DNA from 3 places in the Streptomyces sp. E-08 genome. Region 3 is predicted to be linked to each of the others. Evidence: riboswitches for the same ligand, from Rfam matches in the RefSeq annotation. Region 3 holds a riboswitch; each other region holds the start of a gene.
What was found. A riboswitch is a leader RNA that binds a small molecule or an ion and turns the genes downstream of it on or off. The one in region 3 is predicted to bind cyclic di-AMP.
Positions count from the first base shown of each region.

Region 1 (5,681 bases), 2.8 Mb from region 3:
GCGGCGAAGAGCCGGTCCCGCTGCGGGAGCATGTCCTCGGGGAAGAGCGCGCGCACACCCGGGTTGTTCCAGAAGAGGTGCGAGTAGAAGAACGTGACGGCGTGCTCGGCGCGTCTCTCGACGACCGCGAACGTGCTTCTGAGCAGCTGGGGATCCACCGACAAGAATCTAGGGCACGAGCCGCGCCGTTTGATCACGCTTCTCCGTGAATGCTCCTCCGGGGCCGCCCTGTACGGTCGTGGCGTGAGCACCGCCCCCACCCCTCAGCCCGTCCCCACGCTCTTCACCTGGGAGTTCGCGAGCGATCCGTACCCCGCCTACGCCTGGCTGCGGGAGCACGCGCCCGTGCACCGGACGACGCTGCCCAGCGGGGTCGAGGCCTGGCTCGTGACCCGGTACGCGGACGCCCGGCAGGCCCTGGCCGACCAGAGGCTCTCCAAGAACCCCGCGCACCACGACGAGTCCCCGCACGCGAGGGGCAAGACGGGCATCCCGGGCGAGCGCAAGGCCGAACTGATGACGCATCTGCTCAACATCGACCCGCCGGACCACACCCGGCTGCGGCGGCTCGTGTCGAAGGCGTTCACCCCGCGCAGGGTCGCCGAGTTCGCGCCGCGCGTGCAGGAGCTGACGGACCGGCTCATCGACTCCTTCGTGGAGAGGGGGAGCGCCGACCTCATCCACGAGTTCGCCTTCCCGCTGCCGATCTACGCGATCTGCGACCTCCTCGGGGTGCCGCCGGAGGACCAGGACGACTTCCGGGACTGGGCCGGGATGATGATCCGGCACGGCGGCGGGCCGCGCGGCGGGGTCGCGCGGTCGGTGAAGAAGATGCGCGGCTATCTCGCCGAACTGATCCACCGCAAGCGCGAGGAGCCGGGAGACGACCTGATCTCGGGGCTCATCAAGGCCTCCGACCACGGCGAGCACCTCACCGAGAACGAGGCCGCCGCCATGGCCTTCATCCTGCTCTTCGCCGGCTTCGAGACGACCGTGAATCTGGTGGGGAACGGACTTTACGCACTTCTTCGGCACCCCGAGCAGCGCGCGCTGCTCCAGGCCTCCCTCGCGGCAGGGGAGACCGGGCTCCTGGAGACCGGCGTCGAGGAGCTGCTGCGGTTCGACGGGCCCGTGGAGATGGCGACCTGGCGGTACGCGACGCGGGCGCTGACCATCGGCGGGCAGGAGATCCCGGCGGGCGACCCGGTGCTCGTGGTGCTCGCCGCCGCCGACCGGGACCCGGAGCGGTTCGACGGGCCGGACGTCCTCGACCTCGCGCGGCGCGACAACCAGCACCTCGGGTACGGGCACGGCATCCACTACTGCCTGGGCGCCCCGCTCGCCCGCCTGGAGGGACAGGCGGCGCTCGCGACCCTGCTGACTCGTCTGCCGGATCTGCGACTTGCCGCCGATCCGGCCGAACTGCGGTGGCGCGGAGGGCTCATCATGCGGGGCTTGCGCACGCTTCCGGTGGAGTTCTCCCCTTCCGTACCCCTCTTGACCACTGACGGTTCATCAGAAATGTGATCTTCACGTGATCGCGGGGCGATCGACTTGTGACGGACGTTCGAATGCCGCTACGTTTCCCGGCAGTCTCAGCCGTCACGCGAAAGGCCCTCCTATGCGTTCCGGGAACGGACGACACCGTCGCCCCCGTCAGGCTCCCGCCATCGTCGTCGCCGCCGGCGTGACCGGATCCGCCATGGCGCTGCCGTTGCTCGCCACGGGATCCGCCTCCGCGGCCGACGCCGCCACGTGGGACCGGGTCGCCGAGTGCGAGTCCGGCGGCCAGTGGAGCGCCAACTTCGGCAACGGGATGTACGGCGGCCTCCAGTTCACCCAGGCCAGCTGGGAGCGGAACGGCGGCCTGGCGTACGCGCCCAGCCCCGACCTCGCCAGCCGCGCCCAGCAGATCGCGGTGGCCGAGAAGGCGCTTGCCAAGGGCAGCGACGAGTGGGCCACCTGCGCGCCGATCGCCGGCCTGAAGAACGACGGGAAGGCCACCGGGGTGAACCCCGGCCCGACCGCCGTCCCGACGACCCCCAGCGGGCCCCTCCCCGAGTCCAACCGCACCGCGGGCACCCCGGCCGCCCCCGCGGGCGCCACGGGGACGGCGGACCGGTCCGCCACGTCCGCCCCCGTGACGCCGGCCTCCCCGGCCACTCCGGCGACCTCCGCCTCCCCGGCCACGCCCGCCACCCCGGCGGCGCCGGTCACACCCGACGCATCCGTTACGCCCGGTACGCCGGATTCGTCCGGGTCGCCGGAGGGTGACGCGCCGTCGGCCACGCCCGGCACGGGCAAGCACCGGGGCGAGGCCGCCCCGGAGGAGTCCGGCAAGCCGGACAGTTCGGCCGAATCGGGTCGGCACGCGTCGGGCGTGGACGCGTCCGCGGGGAAGTCCGCGGGGAAGGTCGACGACACGCCGGTGACTGACGACACGAAGAATTCGGACGCAACGGACAGTCAGGACACTTCGGGCGAGTACACCGTGCGGCCGGGTGACAGCCTGTCCGGCATTGTGCAGGAGAACGAACTCCCCGGAGGCTGGACCGCCCTCTACGACGCCAACCGGCAGACGGTGGGTATCGATCCGGACCTCATCCTGCCTGGTCAGAGCCTTGACCTGACGGTGGGTTCGACGGCGACGGAAGGCTAGTTCGCGGGCTTATGTCCGGTTCTGGGCAAGTGAGACATGGGTCTCTTCGCCCCAACTGGCGTGTCACGTCCGCAAACTTTGCTCCCGTCACCTCTCACCTGCACAAACGCCGCCCACCGGAGGGCAAGCGGGGCCGATTTTTCCGCAATGGGCCTCTTTGAACTTCCGGTGGGTCTGTGTCTACGGTCGTCACCGCTCGCCACCGCGGGCCCCGTCGACCGAAACGCCGAATCCTGCCGTCGGCCGATGGGAACAGTCGTCGCGCAAGCGCCGAAGGCAGGAGTGGGGGACCCAAGGTAAGTGCCGGTCCCGGCCGTTGAGACAGACGGCCGACGATCGGCTTGGGGTGAAGCCGCGTGCAAGGACACGCGGCCGGGCAACTTTCCGGCCCGAACCCGACAGCTCACCTCACAGGCGTCGGTGAGGAGAATTCCCATGCTGTTTTCCGCCAAGGGCAAACACCGTCGTCCCTCCAAGGCCACCCAGGTCGCCACGCTCGTCGGCGTCACCGGTGTCGCCGTCGCCGCCCCGCTGCTGACCGCGGGCACCGCCTCCGCCGCCACGGCCGCCGAGTGGGACACCGTCGCCCAGTGCGAGTCCGGTGGCAACTGGGCCATCAACACCGGCAACGGCTTCTACGGCGGCCTGCAGTTCACCAACTCCACCTGGGCCGCGTTCGGTGGCACCGCCTACGCCGCGCGCGCCGACCTGGCGTCGAAGACCCAGCAGATCGCCATCGCCGAGAAGGTCCTCGCGGGCCAGGGCAAGGGTGCCTGGCCGAGCTGCGGCGTCGGCCTCTCGGGCGCTTCCTACGACGGCGGTGCCGCCGAGAGCGCCCCGCAGCAGACCCAGCAGCAGGCCGCTCCGAAGCAGCAGGCCGCCCCGAAGCAGCAGGAGCGTCGCGCCGAGCAGCCGACCACCCGCAGCGAGCAGCGCCAGGCCCCGAAGGCCGCCGCCAAGAAGACCGTCACCACGCCCACCGGCAAGACGGTCAAGAAGGGTGACGGCGAGTACAAGGTCGTGGCCGGCGACACCCTCTCCAAGATCGCCCAGGCGCACGGCGTCAAGGGCGGCTGGGCCAAGCTCTTCGAGCTGAACAAGGGCGTCGTCGAGAACGCCGACCTCATCTACCCGGGTCAGCAGCTCCACCTGAAGTGAGCCCGGCGGCCCGCGTGAGTCCGGCGGCTCACGCGGCCCCGACGACCCTCCCGCGGTGACCACCCCGGTCCGGCGTGCCCTTCCCCCGTGCGCGCCGGACCGGGGTTTCCCCTTATACGGGGAAAGCTGACGGTTCCGAGTCATTACGGGGGGCCTGAGGGTTCCGAGGGTTACCGCACAGTAGGTCCGGGGCCCTTCGTCCCGAGATGCGTGCCCTTGGGTCCTTTTTCGTCCCAGGGGGCGGGCGCACGGCGGGCGGGAGCCCCCGAGCCGGTTAGGCTCTTGTCGCAAGGCCAAGCGACCCTGCACCGACCTTGCGTCACATCCAGCGTCACATCCCAGAAGGAGATGCTCGTGCCGTCCATCGACGTCGTCGTAGCCCGGGAAATCCTGGACTCCCGAGGCAACCCCACGGTCGAGGTCGAGGTCGGCCTCGACGACGGCAGCACCGGCCGTGCTGCTGTTCCGTCCGGCGCCTCCACCGGTGCGTTCGAGGCCATCGAGCTTCGCGACGGTGACCCCAACCGCTACCAGGGCAAGGGTGTCGAGAAGGCCGTCCTCGCCGTCATCGAGCAGATCGGCCCGGAGCTCGTCGGCTACGACGCCACCGAGCAGCGCCTGATCGACCAGGCCATGTTCGACCTGGACGCCACGGAGAACAAGGGCTCGCTCGGCGCCAACGCCATCCTCGGCGTCTCGCTCGCCGTCGCGCACGCCGCCTCCGAGGCCAGCGACCTCCCGCTCTTCCGCTACCTGGGCGGCCCGAACGCGCACCTGCTGCCCGTTCCGATGATGAACATCCTCAACGGTGGGTCGCACGCCGACTCCAACGTCGACATCCAGGAGTTCATGATCGCCCCGATCGGCGCGGAGTCCTTCTCCGAGGCCCTCCGCTGGGGCACCGAGGTCTACCACACCCTCAAGTCCGTCCTGAAGACCAAGGGCCTCTCCACCGGCCTCGGCGACGAGGGCGGCTTCGCCCCGAACCTGGACTCCAACCGTGAGGCGCTCGACCTCATCCTGGAGGCCATCAAGCAGGCCGGCTACGTCCCGGGCAAGGACATCGCGCTGGCGCTCGACGTCGCCGCGTCCGAGTTCTACAAGGACGGAAAGTACGAGTTCGAGGGCAAGTCCCGCTCGGCCGCCGAGATGACCGAGTACTACGAGGAGCTCGTCTCCGCGTACCCGCTCGTCTCCATCGAGGACCCGCTGTTCGAGGACGACTGGGCCGGCTGGAAGGTCATCACCGACAAGCTCGGCGCCAAGGTCCAGCTCGTCGGCGACGACCTGTTCGTCACCAACCCGGAGCGCCTGGCCCGCGGCATCGAGGAGGGCACCGCCAACGCCCTGCTCGTCAAGGTCAACCAGATCGGTTCGCTGACCGAGACCCTCGACGCCGTCGAGCTCGCCCAGCGCAACGGCTTCAAGTGCATGATGTCGCACCGCTCCGGCGAGACCGAGGACGTCACCATCGCCGACCTCGCCGTCGCCACCAACTGCGGCCAGATCAAGACCGGCGCCCCGGCCCGCTCCGAGCGCGTCGCCAAGTACAACCAGCTCCTGCGCATCGAGGAGATCCTCGACGACGCCGCGGTCTACGCCGGCCGCAGCGCGTTCCCGCGGTTTCGCACTGCGAACTGATGAAGAGGGGCAAGGGCTGATCAAGGGCTGACACCTGCTCTGATCCGTACGTCCCCGCACTCGGTCCCGTACCGTGTGCGGGGACGTACGCGTGAACAGGGGAGGCGACACGACATGGCCGCGAAGGACCGGGACCGGTTCTCGACCGCGACCCGGATCAGGCTGCTCGGAGAGCAGACCGCCGCCCGTGTCTACCGCTCCCAGACCCGCCGCCAGGCCCGCC
Region 1 covers NZ_CP183971.1:3,505,636-3,511,316, reverse strand. Annotated here, with positions in the region: gene ACN9MM_RS15925 (globin domain-containing protein) at 1-158, opposite strand, end outside; gene ACN9MM_RS15920 (cytochrome P450 family protein) at 244-1,527, shown strand; gene ACN9MM_RS15915 (transglycosylase family protein) at 1,622-2,659, shown strand; cyclic di-AMP (ydaO/yuaA leader) riboswitch at 2,918-3,091, shown strand; gene ACN9MM_RS15910 (transglycosylase family protein) at 3,095-3,817, shown strand; gene eno (phosphopyruvate hydratase) at 4,172-5,458, shown strand; gene ACN9MM_RS15900 (FtsB family cell division protein) at 5,573-5,681, shown strand, end outside.
Region 1: it holds a riboswitch for cyclic di-AMP, as region 3 does, so the genes downstream of both, ACN9MM_RS15910 (transglycosylase family protein) here and ACN9MM_RS29085 (M23 family metallopeptidase) in region 3, are expected to answer to the same signal.

Region 2 (5,681 bases), 730 kb from region 3:
ACCCGCACCGCTCGGCGGGGCTGCCCTGCCGTACCGGCGAGTCGGTGATCTCGGTGGACGGCGAGGGGACGGTGCGGCGCTGCCACTTCGTCAGGGCCGAGCTGGGAAACCTGTACGACGGCTCGTACCGCGCCGCCCTGCGTCCCCGCGCCTGCCCCCTCGCCCGCTGCGACTGCCACATCGGCTACGTCCACCTGGAGACGCTGCCGCTGTACGACGTGTTCGCCGGCGGGGTCCTGGAACGGATCCCCGCCGCACCCCCGATTACAGCGGCATGAGGTCGGGGCGCTTCGCCTCGACGTGGTCGCCCGAGCTCTCGCCGCGCAGCCGGCGCCCGATCCAGGGCACCAGGTACTCCCTGGCCCAGTGGATGTCGTCGCGGCGCACCTCCAGGGTGCCGCGCGGCGGGACCGGCGGCCAGGGCTGGTCCGGGTCGGCGGGCACCGGCAGGCCGAGGACCTGGGCGGCGCGCAGGGCGACGCGGGTGTGGCCCTCGGCCGAGAGGTGCAGCCGGTCGTCGTCCCAGGCCCGCCGGTCCTGGACGGACTTCAGCGACCACAGGTCGAGGACCGGGCAGTCGTAGCGGTCCGCGATGGCCCGGACGTGGCCGTTGTAGGTGGCGATCTTGCCGCGCAGGTGCTTGAGGAGGGTCACGCCGCGGGTGTCGAAGCCGGTGGTCACCATGACCGTGCCGACGGCGGAGGTGAGGTCGGCGACGGCGCGCTCGAAGCGCTCGGCCACCTCGTCGGGGTCCGTTCCGGGGCGGATGATGTCGTTGCCGCCCGCGCAGAAGGTCACCAGGTCGGGGGCGAGTTCCTTCGCCCGGGGAACCTGTTCCGCCACGATCTGGTCGAGGAGGCGCCCGCGTACGGCCAGGTTGGCGTAGCGGAAGTCGTCATGCTCCGGCAGCTCGTCGGCGAGCAGCACCGCGAAGCGGTCCGCCCAGCCGACGTACGTCCCGTCGGGCCCGGGGTCTCCGACGCCTTCGGTGAAGCTGTCACCGATCGCCGCGTACGACCCGAATGCGTTCTTGTCTGTTGATCTCGAATCGTCTGCCACGGGAGCACATCCTTCCCCTTCGGCTGTGACCTACGCGACCGTAAGGAGGGGTTGACGCCGGGTGACATATGCCACCGATAAAGATTCCACCAAGCCGGAATACGCCGGAGGCCCGGCACGTATGTGCCGGGCCCCGGGTGCTGAAGCGGCGTCAGATGCTCACGCCGTGCTGGCGCAGGGCGGCCAGCGGGTCGATGTCGGAGCCGTACTCCGGGCCGGTCCGCATCTCGAAGTGCAGGTGCGGGCCGGTGACGTTGCCGGTCGCGCCGGAGAGGCCGATCTGCTGGCCGCCGGTGACGGTCTGGCCGGCGGAGACGGAGATCGAGGACAGGTGGGCGTACTGCGAGAAGGTGCCGTCGGCGTGCTGGATGACGACCTGGTTGCCGTACGCACCGCCGTCACCGGCGGAGTAGACGGTGCCGGGGCCGACCGCGACGACGGTGGTGCCGGTCGAGGCGATGAAGTCGACACCGGTGTGGTAGCCGGAGGACCACATGGAGCCCGAGGCGCGGTACGGGGTGCCTATGCCGCCGCTGACCGGGGCGACCCAGCCGGAGGAGGAGGTCGTGCCGGCGGAGGAGGAAGAGGAGGAGGACGACGCCGGGGTGGAGGCGGCGGCGGTCTCGGCGGCGGGGGCCGAGGGGCGCTCGCTGCTCCGCGAGGCGCGCGAGGTGTCGCCGTTCTTGCCGGAGGCCTGCGCGCTCTTCTTGTGCGCGGCCTTCGGTGCGGCGGCCTTCGCGGTGCCCTTCGCGCCGAGGGTGAGCTTCATGCCGGGCAGGATCAGCGAGGGGTTCTCACCGACGACCTGACGGTTGTCCGCGTAGAGCTTCTGCCAGCCGCCGGCGAGGTGGTGTTCGGCGGCGATCTTCGACAGGTAGTCGCCGTGGACGACGGAGTACGTCCTCGGCGCGGCCTTCGCGGTGGCGGGCGCGGCCTTCACCTGGGCGACGGCGTGGGCGGGAGCGGCGACCGGGGCGGCCTTCTCGGCGGCGTGGGCGCCGGTGGCTCCGAGGAGCGGGAGGGCGACGACGGCGCCGCCGGTGCCGGCGGCGGCGATGCCGCGGGTCAGGCGGCTGGACTTGACGCGGCGGTGCTTACCCTTTGCGGGCATGGCGAATTCCTCTCCGGCGCCTACGAGGTGAGCTGTCGGGTTCGGACTGGAGATGTCCGGCCGCGTTCTCACGCGGCTTCACCCCGAGCCGTCCTTCTTCGAGGGATCGGCGTACTACCTGGGTCCCCCGCTCCTGCCGCGTACGGGTGAGTGCGGATTCCGGTCGGTGGCAGGATTCGGCGGTCCGTCCGGAGTGAGCGCGACGCTAGACGAGTGGGGTCGGGGCGAACAAGCCACGGTTTTCAAGTGCTCGGGGATTCCTCGATGTCCGGCCTGAATTCCGGTCACCCTCCGTGGATGACGGTCCCTCGATCTCCTTTTCCCGGGGGGAATTTGGAAAAGACGATCAGGCACGGTCCGTCACGGTTATGACGCTGCTCACGCGCCGATCCCCATCTCCCCTGCAACCGGGGCGGGTTATGCCGAACCCCTCAATACGGACAGATCACCCATTCCCGTCCGAGGGGGTGCGTGCCCGGGTCTCCGAACGAGATGATTGCCCCAGGAACCGATCTACAGAACAGGAGCAGCCGTGACGCAGCAGCTGCCGCAGGTCCCGCCCGCCGAAGCCGCCGAGCCCGAGCTCACGGAGGTCCGCAACTTCCGGGACGTGGCCGGCCTGCCGACGACGGACGGGCGCGCCGTCCGCCCCGGCCGCCTCTTCCGCAGCGGCCACCTCGCCCACGCGACGGAGGACGACGCCGCCTTCCTCGCCTCGCTCGGCCTGCACACGATCTTCGACTTCCGCAACGAGTCGGACCGGAAGGTCGAGGGCGCGGACGTCGAGCTGCCCGGCGTACGGAACGTGAACATACCGCTCAACGACCCGGCCGACGGCAAGGAGTTCTGGAAGCTGGTGCGTGACGGCGAGACCGACCAGCTCCGGGGGATCCTCGGCGACGGCAAGGCGGCCGCCCGGATGTCCCGTTCGTACCGGAAGATGATCGTCGAGCGGACCTCGGAGCACAGCCGGATCCTGCACTCCATGGCCGAGGAGAGCGTCCCGGTCCTGATGCACTGCGCGGCCGGAAAGGACCGGGCCGGGCTCGCCATCGCGATCACCCTGCTCGCGGTCGGGGTCGAGCGGGAGGCGATCGAGGCCGACTACGTGAAGTCGAACGACCCGCACCGCCGCTACAAGGTGCGCCGCAGCTCCACCGCCCCGGACGCGATGTCGCCCGAGGTGATGGAGCTGCTGAGCCCGCTCTTCGACGCGCGGGTGGAGTATCTGCGGGCCGCCTTCGAGACGATCGAGGCGACCTGGGGCTCGGTGGACGCCTACCTCACCGAGGGCCTGAAGCTGGCCCCGGAGACCCGCGAGCGGCTGCGGGAGCGCCTGCTCACGGAGGCGTAGCCCCGGCTACTGGTTCTGCCCGCCCAGCGTGAAGAGCAGGTAGAGGAAGCCGGCGAAGAGGTGGCCGGCGATCAGATAGGCGAAGAGGCGGAGCACGAGCCCCTTGGGGAACTTGCCCTCACCGCGCTCCTCGCCGGTGACAGGTGCGGACTTCTGGGACATGTCGGGCCTTTCCTGAAGAATCGTCACGAAATGTCAGCGCCTGTGCGGGGTCCCGTCGCCGAGGCACAGCTCGGCGGCGGGGCTCTGCATCAGGGTATGGACGAAGAGCAGCTCGGCTCCGCCGGGCGTGGCGGCGCCGATCCGGTGCGGGGTCAGCGAGTCGAAGTGCGCGCTGTCCCCGGGATCGAGGACGTGGACGGCCTCGCCGAGCGCGAGCCGCACCCGGCCCTCCAGGACGTGGATCCACTCCTCGCCCGGATGGACGCGCACGATGTCGCCCCGGGTGGCGTACGGCACGTGGACCCGCAGGCACTGGAGCGCGCGGCCGGCTCCGCCCGCCTGGCGGTAGATCCAGCCGTCGGCCTCGACGGGTTCGGAGCGGCCGGCCCGGACGACGGGGTCGCGCTCGGGCGGCGCCTCTCCCAGGAGCTCGGAGACCGTCGTACCGTAGATGCGGGACAGGGCGAGCAGCATCGGGAGCGAGGGCTGCCGGTTCCCGGTCTCCAGGCGCGAGAGGTGGGCCGGCGAGAGGCCGGCCCGCTGGGCGGCGGCCTCCAGGGTGAGTCCCCGACGGCGGCGCAGGGCCCGCAGCTGCGGGGCGACGTCGGGCAGGACGCCGGGGGTGGCGGGGTCCGGGTAGGTCTCCCCGGGGACGTGGTCCATGCGTCCATTCCGCCAGGTTCGTGCCTCTGAGGCAAGTTTCTTGCCTCAGAGGCAAAACCCGGACGGGATCCGCGTCGAGATCCGGTCAGCGCTGCGCGACCGCCTGCTTGACCAGCGTCTTCCCGAAGTCCCACATCAGTCCGCCGCCGCCGTGGGCCTCGTCCATGACCGCGGTGAAGGCCGTGACGAACCGGTCCACGTCCGCCTCGTCGATGATCAGCGGCGGGATCAGCTTGATCACCTCCAGGTGGTCCCCGGACACCTGGGTGAGGATCCGGTGCCGCTGGAGCAGCGGGACGACGACCATCTGGGCGAAGAGGCCCTTGCGGGCCGCCTGGAGCATCGTCCAGCGCCCGCGCAGCCCGAGCGAGGACGGTCGCCCGAACTCGATCCCGATCATCAGGCCGCGCCCGCGGATCTCGTGCAGCAGCTCGTACCGGGGCACGAGCTCCTTCAGGCGGCCCGAGAGCAGGTCGCCGATCCGGCGGGCGTGGGCGACGGTGTCCTCGTCCTCCATGACCGACAGGACGGCGAGCCCGGCGGCCATGGCCTGCGCGTTCGATCCGAAGCTCGCCGAGTGGACCAGGACCCGGTCCATCGACGAGTACACCTTCTTGAAGATCCAGTCCTTGCCGAGGGTGGCGCCGACCGGCACGTAGCCGCCGGAGAGCGCCTTGGCGACGCAGACCAGGTCCGGCTCGACGCCCTCCTCGTGCTGGTAGGCGTAGAAGTCGCCGGTCCTGCCGAGGCCCGTCTGCACCTCGTCCGCGATGAGCAGCGCACCGTGCCGGTGCAGCAGCTCCTGGGCGCCCCGGAGGAAGCCCGGTGGCGCCTCGTGGACGCCCTTGCCCTGGATGGGCTCGACGACGAAGGCGGCCACGTCGCCCCTGCGCAGCTCCCGCTCCAGGGCACCGAGGTCGCCCAGCGCGATCGCGGTGTCCGGCAGGAGCGGGTCGAAGCCCTCACGGAAGCCCTGCTCGCCGTTGACGGAGAGGGAGCCGGTGGTGAGCCCGTGGAAGGCGTGGTGGCAGTAGAGGACCCTCGGCCGCCCGGTGGCGTACCGGGCGAACTTGAGGGCGGTCTCCACGGCCTCGGTGCCGCTGTTGCCGAAGAAGACCCGGTCGAGGTGCGGGCTGTGGGCGAGCAGCCTCTCGGCGAGGAGCCCCGGCAGCGGCTGGCAGTCGAAGCGGGTGAGGTCGGCGAGCTGGGCGTCCAGGACGTCGTGGAGGGCCTTGCGGACGACGGGGTGGTGCCGTCCGAGGCCCATCACGCCGAAGCCGGCGAGCATGTCGAGGTGGTCGACGCCGTCGGCGTCCCAGAAGTGGGCGCCCT
Region 2 covers NZ_CP183971.1:7,029,898-7,035,578, reverse strand. Annotated here, with positions in the region: gene ACN9MM_RS32395 (STM4011 family radical SAM protein) at 1-278, shown strand, start outside; gene ACN9MM_RS32390 (SGNH/GDSL hydrolase family protein) at 265-1,059, opposite strand; gene ACN9MM_RS32385 (M23 family metallopeptidase) at 1,211-2,170, opposite strand; cyclic di-AMP (ydaO/yuaA leader) riboswitch at 2,173-2,329, opposite strand; gene ACN9MM_RS32380 (tyrosine-protein phosphatase) at 2,703-3,524, shown strand; gene ACN9MM_RS32375 (DUF6126 family protein) at 3,531-3,686, opposite strand; gene ACN9MM_RS32370 (helix-turn-helix domain-containing protein) at 3,720-4,349, opposite strand; gene ACN9MM_RS32365 (aspartate aminotransferase family protein) at 4,435-5,681, opposite strand, start outside.
Region 2: it holds a riboswitch for cyclic di-AMP, as region 3 does, so the genes downstream of both, ACN9MM_RS32385 (M23 family metallopeptidase) here and ACN9MM_RS29085 (M23 family metallopeptidase) in region 3, are expected to answer to the same signal.

Region 3 (5,681 bases):
GGTTGCCGATGGACTCCAGGTAGAGGAGGACGACGTCGGTGCCGGGGTCGTCGTACCAGTGCTGGAGGAAGTCGTTGCCGGAGACGTCGGCGCGGTTGCCGGCCGAGATGAAGGAGGAGAGTCCGGCGCCCCGCCGGTGCAGGCCGGCGAGGAGGGCGATCCCGATGGCGCCGGACTGGGTGAAGAGCCCGATGCGCCCGGCGGCGGGCATCTGCGGGGCGAGGGAGGCGTTGAGCCGGACGTCGTCGGCGGTGTTGATGATCCCGAAGGCGTTGGGGCCGATGATGCGCATGCCGTACGAGCGGGCCTGGCGTACGAGCGCGCGCTGGCGCTCTCGGCCGGCGGCCCCGCTCTCGGCGTATCCGGCGGAGAGCACGACGAGGCCGCGCACCCCGTGCTCGCCGCAGTCGGCGACGGCCTCGGGCACCCGTTCGGCGGGGACGGCGACGACGGCCAGGTCCACGGGTTCGCCGATGGCGCCGACGGAGGGGTGGGCGGGCACGCCGTCGAGCTGTGTCTCTCCGGTGAGCGCGGCGTTCACCGCGTACACCCGTCCCGTGAAGCCGGCCCCGAGGAGGTTGCGGAGGACGGTCCGGCCGACACCGCCCGGTGCGCGTCCGGCGCCGACGACGGCGACGGAGCCGGGGGTGAGGAGCCGCTGCACGGAGCGCGCCTCGGCGCGCTGTTCGCGGGCGCGCTGGACGGCGAGGGAGCGGTCGGTCGGTTCGAGGTCGAGGTGGAGCCGGACGGAGCCGTCCTCGAAGCTGCGCTTCTGGGTGTAGCCCGCGTCGGTGAAGACCTTGATCATCTTGTTGTTGGCGGGGAGCACCTCGGCGGCGAAGCGCCGGATGTCCCGCTCGCGGGCGACCGCCGCGATGTGTTCGAGGAGGGCGGAGGCGACGCCCCTCCCCTGGTGCGCGTCCTGGACGAGGAAGGCGACCTCGGCCTCGTCGGCGGGGGCGGAGGCGGGCAGCCCTCGGTCGTTGATGCGGTCGTAGCGCACGGTGGCGATGAACTCGCCGCCGACGGTGGCCGCGAGCCCGACCCGGTCCACGAAGTCGTGGTGGGTGAAGCGGTGGACGTCCTTGGCGGACAGGCGCGGGTAGGGCGCGAAGAAGCGGTAGTACTTCGACTCGTCCGAGACCTGCTCGTAGAAGCTGACGAGGCGGTCGGCGTCGTCGGCGGTGATGGGCCGGATGCGGGCGGTGCCGCCGTCGCGGAGGACGACGTCCGCCTCCCAGTGGTCGGGGTAGTCGTGCTCCGGTGAGGCCGGTGGTTCCGCCGCTTCCGACTGCTCCGACGCGCTCTGCATGGGGTCAGCCTACGGCCGCGACACGACTGCAGCACCGGTCGCGCGGCGGGGGTGCTCGATGCAAGGTGTTGCCAGGCAGGACGGGCCGAAGGGCGGTCCGATCCGGGCCGAAGGGCGGCGCGAGCACCGCGCGACCCGTGAGAGACTGGTCTAGACAACCCGCTTGAGACTTGAAGGGCAACACCATGGCTGAGCGCCGCGTCAACGTCGGCTGGGCCGAGGGCCTGCACGCCCGCCCCGCGTCCATCTTCGTCCGTGCCGCCACGGCCTCCGGCGTGCCGGTGACGATCGCCAAGTCCGACGGCACCCCCGTGAACGCCGCCTCCATGCTCGCGGTGCTCGGCCTGGGCGCGCAGGGCGGCGAGGAGATCGTGCTCGCGTCGGAGGCCGACGGCGCCGAGGCCGCGCTCGACCGCCTGGCGAAGCTGGTCGCCGAGGGTCTGGACGAGCTCCCCGAGACCGTCTGATCCGGTCCCCCGTACGACGAATGGCCGTGGTCGCCGGAATTCCGGCGGCCACGGCCATTCTCATTGCTCCGCCTCGATTCCGGGCAGCACGAAATACCCGGGACGAATACCGGGTCGAATTCCTGTTCTTTGTATACGGCGCGCGCGTTAATTCCGGGCACTCGATGTGTTGACGGCATGTTGCGAAACCCTCACACGGCCGCGCTCCGGCCTTTTGAGCCGGTGCAGCGACAACGAGCGCTCCGCGTGCAGCGCGGTCAGCGCCCTCGCCCGCTCGGCGTCGCCGCGCGCCACGGCGTCCACGATCGCGCCGTGCTCGGCCCAGGCCTCGACCGGCAGGGCCGGCTGATCCACCACGTACGTCCAGGCGATCTTGTGCCGCAGCTGGGTGAGCAGCGCCGTCAGGGCCGGGCTCCCGGACGCCTGCGCGAGCGTCTCGTGGAACCAGCCGCCGAGCGAGCGCAGATCCTCGCCCTGGCCGCGCCTGGCCCGCTCCTGCCCCAGCCTGACCAGGCCGCGCAGCACCTTGAGGTGGGCTTCGGTGCGCCGCTGCGCGGCCCGCGCGGCGCCCAGCGGTTCGAGCAGCGCCCGCATGTCGAGCAGATCGGCCGCCTCCTGCTCGGTCGGCTCGGCGACATGGGCGCCCGCGTGGCGCCGGGTGACGACGAAGCCCTCGGACTCCAGGGTGCGCAGCGCCTCGCGGACCGGGACGCGGGAGACGCCGTACCGGCGGGCGAGCTGCTCCTCGGTCAGCCGAGCACCCCGCTCGAACGCGCCGGAGACGATGTCGTCCCGGATCGCCGTGCATACCGAGTGCGCGGGAATGCGCATGTCCGACCTCCGCCTTGGTCCGCGTGAGTCCATTCGATCAGCGCCTGTTCTGCGCCCGGTCTGCGACTCTATTGCAGCCTGCCGGAATTTCCGATGCCCCAGCGGAATTCATGGCCGTCTTTGACCGCCCTTGGCTGTCTTTTGATCAGCGAAAAGCCCCGGCTCAGTACGAGCCGGGGCTTTTGCGACGCGGTGCGCGGCGGGGATCCGGGCCGACGGCCCGGTCCGGGTCAGACGTTGACGCCGCGGGCGCGGAGGTACGCGACCGGGTTGATGTCCGAGCCGTAGTCGGGGCTCGTGCGCGCCTCGAAGTGGAGGTGCGGGCCCGTGGAGTTGCCGGAGGAGCCCGAGACGCCTATCTGCTGGCCGGGCTCGACGCTCTGGCCGACGTAGACCCCGATGGAGGAGAGGTGCCCGTACTGGGTGTACGTGCCGTCGTTCATCCGGACGACGATGTTGTTGCCGTACGCGCCGCCCCAGCCGGCCTCGACGACGGTGCCGGAGCCGACGGAGACGACCTGGGTGCCGTAGGCGGCGTGGAAGTCGACGCCGGAGTGGCTGCCGGAGGACCAGAGCGAGCCGCCGGTCTTGTAGCCGGTGGAGACGTACGAGCCGGCGACGGGGAGCTGGAAGGAGGCCAGGCGGCGGCGCTCGGCCTCGCGGGCGGCGCGCTCACGCTCCAGCCGGATCTCCTTGGCGCGGGCCTCGGCCTTGCGCTTGGCCTCGGCCTTGGCCTTCGCCTTGGCGATGGCCTCGACGGCCTCCTGCTCCTGGGCGGCGGCCTGGGCGTTGATCCGGTCCACAAGGGAGTCCTCGGTGATCACCTGGGTGAGACCGGTGTCCTCGGGGGAGCGGTTGTCCGTGTCCGCGGCGAGCGCCGGGGAGGCGAGGGATCCAATGACGCCGGTGGTGGCGAGCGTCGCGGCGCCGGCGATGCCCACGCTGCGGCGCGCCATCCGGCTCGGACCACGATGCTTCCCGGTGGCACGGGTGAACGCCATGTAGGGGCTGATCCTTTCCTTCCTTCTCGCCTACCGGGTTAGCTGACGGGTTCGGAGCAGGAAGGTCTCCTACGAGCCCCTCCGTCGAGACGAAGGCGCCCGATTCACCCCAGGGACTACGTGTGGGTCCCCGGCTCCCCAGGCTCGCGCCTGACGGGGACTCGGCGATGACTGTCCGATGCCGCGGCTGCGGCACGTGCAACTGACGAACAGCCGCCCCGACGCTATGCGGATCGTCTTTCAATCACCAACCAGACACGTCTTTTGTAAGACATGCCACAGGGCAAATAATCACCTTGCCCTCAATACGGACAAAGCGGAGGACCCCGACGAACTGGCCCGTCGGGGTCCTCCCGTTGTCGCGCGGTGGCCGGAATCAGCCGGTCACGACGGTCACTTCACCGATGCCGAGCGCCCGCACCGGCTCCGCGATCTGTGCCGCGTCACCGACGAGCACGGTGACGAGCCGGTCCACCGGGAACGCGCTGACCACGGCGGCCGTCGCCTCGACCGTGCCGGTCTCGGCCAGGCGCGCGTACAACTGCGCCTGGAAGTCGTCCGGCAGGTGCTGCTCCACCTGGTCGGCGAGCGTCCCGGCGACGGAGGCGGCCGTCTCGTACTTGAGGGGCGCCACGCCCACCAGGTTCTGCACGGCCGTCTCGCGCTCGGCGTCGGTCAGACCCTCGGCGGCCAGCGTGCGCAGCACCGCGAAGAGGTCCTCAAGTGCCGGACCCGTGTTCGGGGTGTCGAAGGATCCGCTGATGGCGAGCATCGCGGCGCCGTTCCCCCCGGCGTCCGAGCGGAGCACCTGACCGAAGGCCCGCACGCCGTACGTGTAGCCCTTCTCCTCGCGCAGGACCCGGTCCAGACGCGAGGTCAGGGTGCCACCGAGGCAGTACGTGCCGAGGATCCGGGCCGGCCAGACACGGTCGTGCCGGTCGGCGCCGATCCGGCCGATGAGCAGCTGCGTCTGCACCGCGCCGGGACGGTCCACGATGACGACCCGACCGGTGTCGTCGGCGGTGATCGGCGGCATCGGGAGCGGCTCGGCCGGCTCACCGGTCCAGGCGCCCAGCGTCTCGGCGAGGACCTTGTCCAGGTCGACGCCCGTCAGGTCGCCGACGACCACGGCGGTGGCCGTGCCGGGCCGGACGTGCGCGTCGAAGAAGGCGCGGACGGCGGCGGCGTCGATCGCGGCGACGGTCTCCTCGGTGCCCTGGCGCGGCCGGGACATCCGGGACTCGGCCGGGAACAGCTCCTTGGAGAGCTGCTTGGCGGCGCGGCGGGCCGGGTTGGCCGTCTCGTGCGGGATCTCGTCGAGACGGTTGCGCACCAGGCGCTCGACCTCGGTCTCCAGGAACGCCGGGGCGATCAGGGCCTCGGAGAGCAGCCCGAGCGCCTTGGGCAGCCGGGAGGCCGGGACCTCCAGGGAGACCCGTACGCCCGGGTGGTCGGCGTGCGCGTCGAGCGTGGCGCCGCAGCGCTCCAGCTCGGCCGCGAACTCCTCGGCACTGTGCTGGTCGGTGCCCTCGGAGAGCGCGCGGGCCATGATGGTGGCCACACCGTCGAGACCGGCCGGCTCGGCGTCCAGCGGGGCGGGCAGGAAGATCTCCACGGCGACGACCTGCTGGCCGGGGCGGTGGCTGGTGAGCAGGGTCAGACCGTTGTCCAGCTTCCCGCGGTCCGGGGCCGGGAAGGCCCACGGCTTCGCGGTGCCCGGCTGGGGCTGCGGGTGGAAGTCCATGCTCGTCAAGGACACGGCGGCGTCGGTCACTGGTCCGCTCCCTCTTCGTCGTCTTCGCCGTCGGCGCTGTCGCTCTGCTCGGTCGCCAGGGGCTCGTAGACGAGCACCGCGCGGTTGTCGGGGCGCAGCTTGGCCGCGGCGACCTCGCGCACCTCCTCGGCGGTGATCTCCAGGACGCGGTCGACGGCGGTCAGGGCGAGCTGCGGGTCGCCGAACAGCACGGCGAACCGGCACAGTTCGTCCGCGCGGCCCGCGACGGTGCCGAGCCGGTCCAGCCACTCGCGCTCCAACTGGGCCTGCGCGCGCTCCATCTCCTCGGGCGTGGG
Region 3 covers NZ_CP183971.1:6,302,204-6,307,884, reverse strand. Annotated here, with positions in the region: gene ACN9MM_RS29100 (GNAT family N-acetyltransferase) at 1-1,312, opposite strand, end outside; gene ACN9MM_RS29095 (HPr family phosphocarrier protein) at 1,498-1,779, shown strand; gene ACN9MM_RS29090 (GntR family transcriptional regulator) at 1,927-2,610, opposite strand; gene ACN9MM_RS29085 (M23 family metallopeptidase) at 2,841-3,611, opposite strand; cyclic di-AMP (ydaO/yuaA leader) riboswitch at 3,624-3,788, opposite strand; gene ACN9MM_RS29080 (M16 family metallopeptidase) at 3,988-5,355, opposite strand; gene ACN9MM_RS29075 (M16 family metallopeptidase) at 5,382-5,681, opposite strand, start outside.